2 linked regions of the Ramlibacter pinisoli genome follow. The protein of the gene in region 1 interacts with the protein of each later gene in a pairwise test. Links are inferred from orthologs where the notes say so. Each region holds a gene or a part of one and is shown in the gene's direction. Other genes may lie near its edges.

Region 1 (3,295 bases):
GTCGCTGGGCATCGAGACCATGGGCGGATTGGTCGAGCGCATCGTGCCGCGCAACGAGACCATTCCGACGGCCAAGGCGCAGGATTTCACGACCTACAAGGATGGCCAGACCGCCATGGCCCTGCATGTGGTGCAGGGCGAGCGCGACCTGGTGCAGGACTGCCGCAGCCTGGCCCGGTTCGAGCTGCGTGGCATCCCGCCGATGGCAGCGGGCGCGGCCCGCATCCGCGTCACCTTCACCGTCGACGCCGATGGCCTGCTGAGCGTCAACGCGCGCGAGCAGGGCAGTGGCGTGGAGGCGCGCATCGACGTCAAGCCGTCGTACGGGCTGTCCGACGATCAGATCGCGAGCATGCTGCAGGAGAGTTTTTCCACCGCGCAGCAGGACATCCAGGCCCGGGCGCTGGCCGAGGCCCGCCTGGAGGCCGACCGCATGCTGCTGGCCACGCACAGTGCGCTCGACGCCGACGGCCAGTTGCTGGATGCCGATGAGCGCCAGACCATCGACGGCCTGATGGCCGTCCTGCGCGAACGGGCGGCCGAGGCCCAGGACGCCGCCGCCATCGAGGCGGCCACGGAGGCGCTGGCCAAGGGCACCGAGGACTTCGCCGCCCGGCGCATGAACCAGAGCATCCGCCAGGCGCTGGCGGGCCGCAACGTGGAAACCCTCTGAGCATGACCGTCATCCGCATCCTGCCGCACCCCGAGTATTGTCCGCAAGGCGCACAGGTGGAGGCGCCGGCCGGTACCTCGATCTGCGAGGCGCTCCTGGACCACGGCATCAAGATAGAGCACGCCTGCGACATGAGCTGCGCGTGCACCACCTGCCACGTCATCGTGCGGGAAGGCTTCGCTTCCTTGAACGAGATGGAGGAGGGCGAGGAAGACCTTCTTGATCGCGCCTGGGGGCTGGAGCCCAACTCGCGGCTGTCCTGCCAGGCGATCCTGGCGCAGAAGGACCTGGTGGTCGAGATCCCCAAGTACTCGATCAACCACGCCAAGGAAATCCACTAGCGGCCAGGGCGGGCGACCAGGCGATCGCCCGCGTGACCAACGCCACTGTTCCGGCGGATCGGTCACCGTTCCGTCGCGCAATGGATGAGCGCGCCAGCATAATCGCGGCCATGCGCCAGATCGTCCTCGACACCGAAACCACGGGCCTGTCGGCCGAAGCCGGCGACCGCATCATCGAGATCGGCTGCGTCGAACTCATGGCGCGCAAGCTGACCGGCAACAACAAGCACTGGTACCTGAATCCGGAGCGGGACAGCCACGAGGATGCCCTGAAGGTCCACGGCATCAGCAATGAGTTCCTGCGCGACAAGCCGAAGTTCGGGGCCGTCGCCGACGAATTGCTGGAGTACCTGCAGGGCGCGGAGTTGATCATCCACAACGCCGCCTTCGACGTCAGCTTCCTGAACAAGGAGCTGGAGCTGCTGGGCCGGCCGCCGCTGCGCACGGTGGTGGACCGCGTGACCGATTCGCTGGCCATGGCCAAGGAGCTGTTCCCCGGCAAGCGCAACAGCCTCGACGCCCTGTGCGACCGCCTGGAGGTCGACAACTCGGGCCGCACGCTGCACGGCGCGTTGCTCGACGCGGAACTGCTGGCCGACGTCTACATCAACATGACGCGTGGCCAGGAGGCGCTGCTGATCGACGTCGCCCCGACGGAGGCGGCAGCCGGCATCCAGACCCGCGTCGACCTGCGCCAGTTCACGCTGCCCGTGCTGCTGGCCAGCGACCAGGAGTCGGCCGCGCACGAGGAGGTGCTGCTCCAGTTGGACAAGGCCAGCGGCGGCAAGACGTTGTGGCGCATCCAGACGCGGCAGGATGGGCCTGTTCCTGTGGCATAATCATGGGCTGTTCTGCAGCGAGCCCGCGGCTCGTTTGCAAAGGGTGATTAGCTCAGCGGTAGAGCACTGCCTTCACACGGCAGGGGTCGCAGGTTCAAACCCTGCATCACCCACCAGATTCCCAGCGAAACGGCACCCTCGGGTGCCGTTTTTTGCTTTCCGGGCCTTTGATTGCCAGGCTCCGCCCGATCGCGGCGGAGTGCTGCGTCTGTTCCACAATCCGCCCATGAGCCGTTCGTATCTCGCCGCCCCGTGGGCGGCTGTCCACTGATGGACCGCGTCGATGCCGTGGTGGTGGGGGCCGGTGTGGTTGGCCTGGCGGTGGCACGGGCACTGGCGCAGGCCGGCCGGGAGACCATCGTGGCCGAGGGCCAGTCCGGCATCGGCCAGGGCGTGAGTTCGCGCAACAGCGAGGTGATCCACGCCGGCCTGTACTACGCGCCGGGCTCGCTCAAGGCCAGGCTGTGCGTGCGCGGCAAGGAACTGCTGTATGCGCTGTGCGCCAGCCACGGCGTCGAGCACCGCCGCTGCGGCAAGCTGACCGTCGCCAACGACGAAGGCGAGGTCGCGGCCTTGCGCCGCCTGCAGGAGCGTGCGGCCGCCAACGGGGTGCCCGTCGAGTGGCTCGACGGCGACCAGGCCCGCGCACTCGAGCCGGCGCTGCGCTGCATCGCCGCACTGCACTCGCCCAGCACGGGCATCGTCGACAGCCATGGCTTCATGCTGGCGTTGCAGGGCGACCTGGAGCGCGCCGGCGGCATGGTGGCCTTCGAGTCGGCGGTTGACGGCGTGCGTCTGGCCCGGGGAGCCGGCGAACCGCACGTGGTGCGGCTGGCCGACGGCAGCGAGCTGGCTGCGGACATCGTCGTCAACGCCGCCTCGCTCCACGCCTGCGCACTGGCGCGGCGCTTCGATGGGCTGGACGAGCGGCACGTCCCGCGCGAATGGTTCGCCAAGGGCAACTACTACGCGCTGTCGGGCAAGGCGCCATTCAGCCGGCTGATCTATCCCGCACCGGCTGACGCCCACCTGGGCACGCACCTGACCATCGACCTGGGGGGGCAGGCCAAGTTCGGTCCCGACATCGAGTGGCTCGACGTGCAGCGGCCCGAGGACATCGACTACCAGGTCGATCCCGCGCGGGCCGACGGGTTCTATGCCGAGGTCCGGCGCTACTGGCCCGGCCTGCCCGATGGCAGCCTGCAACCGAGCTACAGCGGGGTGCGCCCCAAGATCCACGGGCCCCATGAGCCGGCGGCCGACTTCCGCATCGATGGCCCGGCCGTGCACGGCGTGCCGGGGCTGGTGAACCTGTTCGGCATCGAGTCGCCGGGGCTCACCAGCGCCATGGCCGTGGCCGAGGACGTGCTGGCCCGGCTCGCTGCCTAGCGACGGGCCTGGTCCTTCAGCGCCCGCGCGACTTGGCCGACCAGTGCCGGGCC
Region 2 (4,340 bases), 270 kb from region 1 along the record:
CCACCGGCCGGCCCTCGTCGTCGTGGCCCTGGTCGAGCCAGCGCCTGGCCTTGGCCGCGTCGACGGCGGGCGCGCGGCCGGCTTGCGGCGCGATGGCGGGCTGGTTCATGCGGATGATCTCGCGCTTGACCTTGACCAGCAGGCGGCGGAACGGCTGGGCGCGCGACCAGCTGCGCTTGGCCTCCAGGGCCTGCAGTCCGGGCTGCCGGCGCACCAGCGCGAGCAGCGCGTCGACCTGCGGCGCGTGGCCGGCCAGGAACAGGTTGATGCCCTCGTGCGCCAGCAGGATGGTGCCCCGCAGGCCCAATGCCGACGCCTCGGCGTGCAGCAGGTCACGCAGGTGTTGCGGCTCGTCCAGCCGGGCGAATCGATAGCCCGACACATTCAACACGGCGTCCATCCGGGAATTCTACGAAGGGCGGCGCCATGGCCCTTCCTACAATCGGAACCATGTTCGTCCACCTGCGCCTGCACACCGAATTTTCCGTCGTCGACGGCACCAACCGCATCGACGACGTCGTGAAGGCCGCGGCCGCCGATGGCCAACCGGCCCTGGCGATCACCGACCTGAACAACCTGTTCGGGGCCATCAAGTTCTACAAGGCCGCGCGCGGCACGGGCGTGAAGCCGCTGGTCGGCGCCGAGCTGCTGCTGCAGGGCGTCGGCACCGACGAGACGGCGCTGTCGCGCGTGCTCGTGCTGGTGCAGAACCGTGTCGGCTACCTGAACCTGTGCGAGCTGCTGGCACGCGCCTGGACCCGCAACGTGGTGCGGGCGCAGGCCGCCTGCAGGTTCGAGTGGCTGCGCGAGCTGGCCGAAGGCCTGATCCTGCTGTCGGGCGCCCAGGCCGGTCCGGTGGGGCAGGCGCTGGCGCAGGGCGACGAGGCGCGCGCCAGCCAGGTGGCGCTGGAGCTGGCGTCGGTCTTCCCGCACCGCTTCTACGTGGAGATCCAGCGCGCCGGCCGGGCCGACGACGAGCGCCACGTGGCGGCGGCGGTGCAGCTGGCGGCCAACCTCAAGCTGCCGGTGGTCGCGACCCACCCGGTGCAGTTCACCGCGCCGGACGACTACGAGTCGCACGAGGCCCGGGTGTGCATCGCCGAGGGCGAGATCCTGGCCAACCAGCGCCGGGTACGCAAGTTCACGCGCGACCAGTGGTTCAAGCCGTCCGCCGACATGGAGGCGCTGTTCGCCGACGTGCCGTCGGCCGTGGCCAACACGCTGGAGATCGCCAAGCGCTGCAACCTGGTGCTGGAGCTGGGCAAGCCGCGCCTGCCCAACTTCCCGACGCCCAACGGCATGCCGATCGACGAGTACTTCCGCTTCGCCTCGCACGAGGGGCTGAAGGAGCGGATGGCACAGCTGTACCCCGACGCGGCTGCGCGCGACAAGCAGATGGCGCGCTACGTCGAGCGCCTCGAGTTCGAGATCGGCACCATCCTCAAGATGGGGTTCCCGGGCTACTTCCTGATCGTGGGCGACTTCATCAACTGGGCCAAGAACAACGGCTGCCCGGTGGGGCCGGGCCGCGGCTCGGGTGCCGGCTCGCTGGTGGCGTACGCGCTCAAGATCACCGACCTCGACCCGCTGCAGTACAACCTGCTGTTCGAGCGCTTCCTGAACCCCGAGCGGGTGTCGATGCCCGACTTCGACATCGACTTCTGCCAGGGCAACCGCGACCGCGTCATCGAGTACGTCAAGGACAAGTACGGCCGCGAGGCGGTCAGCCAGATCGCCACCTTCGGCACCATGGCCGCGCGCGCGGCCATCCGCGACGTCGGCCGCGTGCTGGACATGAGCTACACGTTCTGCGACGGCATCAGCAAGCTCATTCCCAACAAGCCCGGCACCCACATCACCATCGCCGAGGCCATCCAGCAGGAGCCGATCCTGGCCGAGCGCCTGGACAAGGAAGACGAGGTCAAGACCCTGCTGGCCTTCGCGCAGAAGCTCGAGGGCATGACCCGCAACGTCGGCATGCACGCCGGCGGCGTGCTCATCGCCCCGGGCAAGCTCACCGACTTCACGCCGCTGTACCAGCAGCCGGGCAGTGATTCGGCGGTGAGCCAGTACGACAAGGACGACGTCGAGGCCGCCGGCCTGGTGAAGTTCGACTTCCTGGGCCTGGCCACGCTCACCATCCTGGAGATCGCCCGCGAGTTCATCCGCCAGCGCCACGCCAGCCAGAAGGACTTCACCTTCGAGGCCATCCCGCTGGACGATGCGCCCACCTACCGGCTGTTCGCCGACGGCAAGACCGAGGCGGTGTTCCAGTTCGAATCGCGCGGGATGCAGGGCATGCTGCGTGATGCGCGGCCCACCCGGCTGGAGGACCTGATCGCCCTGAACGCGCTGTACCGGCCGGGCCCGATGGACCTGATCCCCAGCTTCGTGGCGCGCAAGCACGGCCGCGAGACCGTGGAGTACCCGCACCCGCTGGTGGCCAACATGCTCTCGGAGACCTACGGGATCATGGTCTACCAGGAGCAGGTGATGCAGACGGCGCAGATCCTGGGCGGCTACTCGCTCGGCGGCGCCGACCTGCTGCGCCGCGCGATGGGCAAGAAGAAGGCCGAGGAGATGGCCCTGCACCGCGAGACGTTCCGCGCCGGTGCGGCCAAGAACGCCATCCCGCAGGAGAAGGCCGACGAGATCTTCGACCTGATGGAGAAGTTCGCGGGCTACGGCTTCAACAAGTCGCACGCCGCCGCCTACTCGCTGCTGGCCTACCACACGGGCTGGCTGAAGGTGCACTACACGGCCGAGTTCTTCTGCGCGAACATGACCGTGGAAATGGACAACACCGACAAGCTGAAGGTGCTGTTCGAGGACGCGGTGAAGAACTTCGGCCTGTCGTTCGAGCCGCCCGACGTCAACCGCGGCGGCTACCGCTTCGAGCCGGTCACCGACAAGGTCATCCGCTACGGCCTGGGGGCCGTCAAGGGCACGGGCCAGCAGGCCATCGAGGCCATCGTCGCGGCGCGCGAAGGCAAGGGGGCCGGCTCGTCCGGGTCCACGTCCGGCCCCTTCACCAGCCTGTACGACTTCTGCGTGCGGGTCGACCGCACCCGCATCAACAAGCGCACGGTGGAAGCCCTGATCAAGGCCGGCGCCTTCGATGCGCTGCAGATGAACCGGGCTGCGCTGGTGGCCTCGATCGACCGCGCGTTCGACTTCGCCAATGCCGCCGAGGCCAACGCCCACCAGGGCGGCCTGTTCGACATGGGCGATTCGCATGCCGCCAGCACGCAGGAGCCGCCGCTGGTGGAGGCCATGCCCTGGGGCGTGAAGGAGCGGCTGACGTTCGAGAAGACGGCGGTGGGCTTCTACCTGTCGGGCCACCTCTTCGACGAGGTGGCGCTGGAGGTGCGGCGCTTCGTGCGCACCAAGGTCGACGACCTGGTCGACAGCCGCGACCAGCAGCTGCTGGCCGGCATCATCACCGACTTCCGCGTCATCAACGGCCAGCGCGGCAAGCTGGCGCTGTTCAAGCTGGACGACAAGAGCGGCACCATCGAGGCCACCGCCGACGAGGCCGTGATCAACGCCCACCGCAACCTGCTCAAGGACGACGAGCTGGTCATCGTGCAGGCCAAGCTGCAGCCGGACCGCTTCACCGGCGGCTTCCGGCTCTCGATCCAGCAGGCCTGGGACCTGGCGACGGCGCGCTGCCGGTTCGGCAAGTTCCTGCGCGTGGCAGTCAACGGCAAGGCACCCGACATCCAACGCCTGGTGCGCGAGTTCCCGGCCCGGCGCGAGCAGACGGAGCAGGGCGACGTGGTGCGCGGGCTGCCGGTGCGGCTGGCGCTGCGGCGCGACGCGGCGACGGCGGAGCTGCAGCTGGGCGAGCAGGCCCGCTTCTTCCCGACCGACGCGGCGCTGGCCAGCTGGATGGCGCAGGCCGACAACGGGGCGGCGCAGATCGTCTACGACTGAGGTGGCGCCCGCGCGGCGCGAGGAGGGGACAGGCATGATCGATCGACTGGATCGCCGGCAGGCGCTGGGCGCCGTGGGCGTGTTGCTGGCCTGCGGGGCCAAGGCCCAGGCGGCTGTAGGCACGGGCGTGCTGCTGCTGCACGGCAAGACAGGTTCCGCGCAGGAGACCGGCTCGCGGCTGCTGAAGTCCAGGCTGGAAGATGCAGGCCTGCTGGTCGTGGCGACGGACATGCCGTGGTCGAAGCGGCGCTACATCGATGGCGACTGGGACCTGGCGATGCAGGAGATGGCCGGCCTGGCGGCCGAGTTGCGCAAGAAGGGCGCCACGCGCATCGTGGCCATGGGGCACAGCATGGGCGTGCCGGCGGCCATGAGCCATGCCGCGCGCGGCGGCGATGTGCAGG

Evidence for each region.
Region 2: the proteins of dnaQ (region 1) and dnaE interact in binary tests that used the Escherichia coli proteins (3 or more experiments, as listed by UniProt). The link is inferred for Ramlibacter pinisoli from one-to-one orthologs.

Annotation. Positions count from the first base shown.
Region 1 is NZ_WSEL01000003.1:170,746-174,040, reverse strand. Bases 1-2,988 are described here. They hold dnaQ (DNA polymerase III subunit epsilon), read left to right. Parts: upstream 1-1,124; coding sequence 1,125-1,853; downstream 1,854-2,988. Other genes in these bases: GON04_RS01980 (NAD(P)/FAD-dependent oxidoreductase), read left to right, coding at 2,124-2,988; fdx (ISC system 2Fe-2S type ferredoxin), read left to right, coding at 676-1,014; hscA (Fe-S protein assembly chaperone HscA), read left to right, coding at 1-673. In the rest of the region: more of GON04_RS01980, read left to right, coding at 2,989-3,242; GON04_RS01975 (quinone-dependent dihydroorotate dehydrogenase), read right to left, coding at 3,239-3,295. UniProt on the Escherichia coli protein: DNA polymerase III is a complex, multichain enzyme responsible for most of the replicative synthesis in bacteria. The epsilon subunit contain the editing function and is a proofreading 3'-5' exonuclease.
Region 2 is NZ_WSEL01000003.1:442,324-446,663, reverse strand. What follows is about bases 104-4,136. They hold dnaE (DNA polymerase III subunit alpha), read left to right. Parts: upstream 104-450; coding sequence 451-3,936; downstream 3,937-4,136. Other genes in these bases: GON04_RS03295 (alpha/beta hydrolase), read left to right, coding at 3,971-4,136; GON04_RS03305 (sulfurtransferase), read right to left, coding at 104-400. Also shown: more of GON04_RS03305, read right to left, coding at 1-103; more of GON04_RS03295, read left to right, coding at 4,137-4,340. UniProt on the Escherichia coli protein: DNA polymerase III is a complex, multichain enzyme responsible for most of the replicative synthesis in bacteria. This DNA polymerase also exhibits 3' to 5' exonuclease activity. The alpha chain is the DNA polymerase catalytic subunit.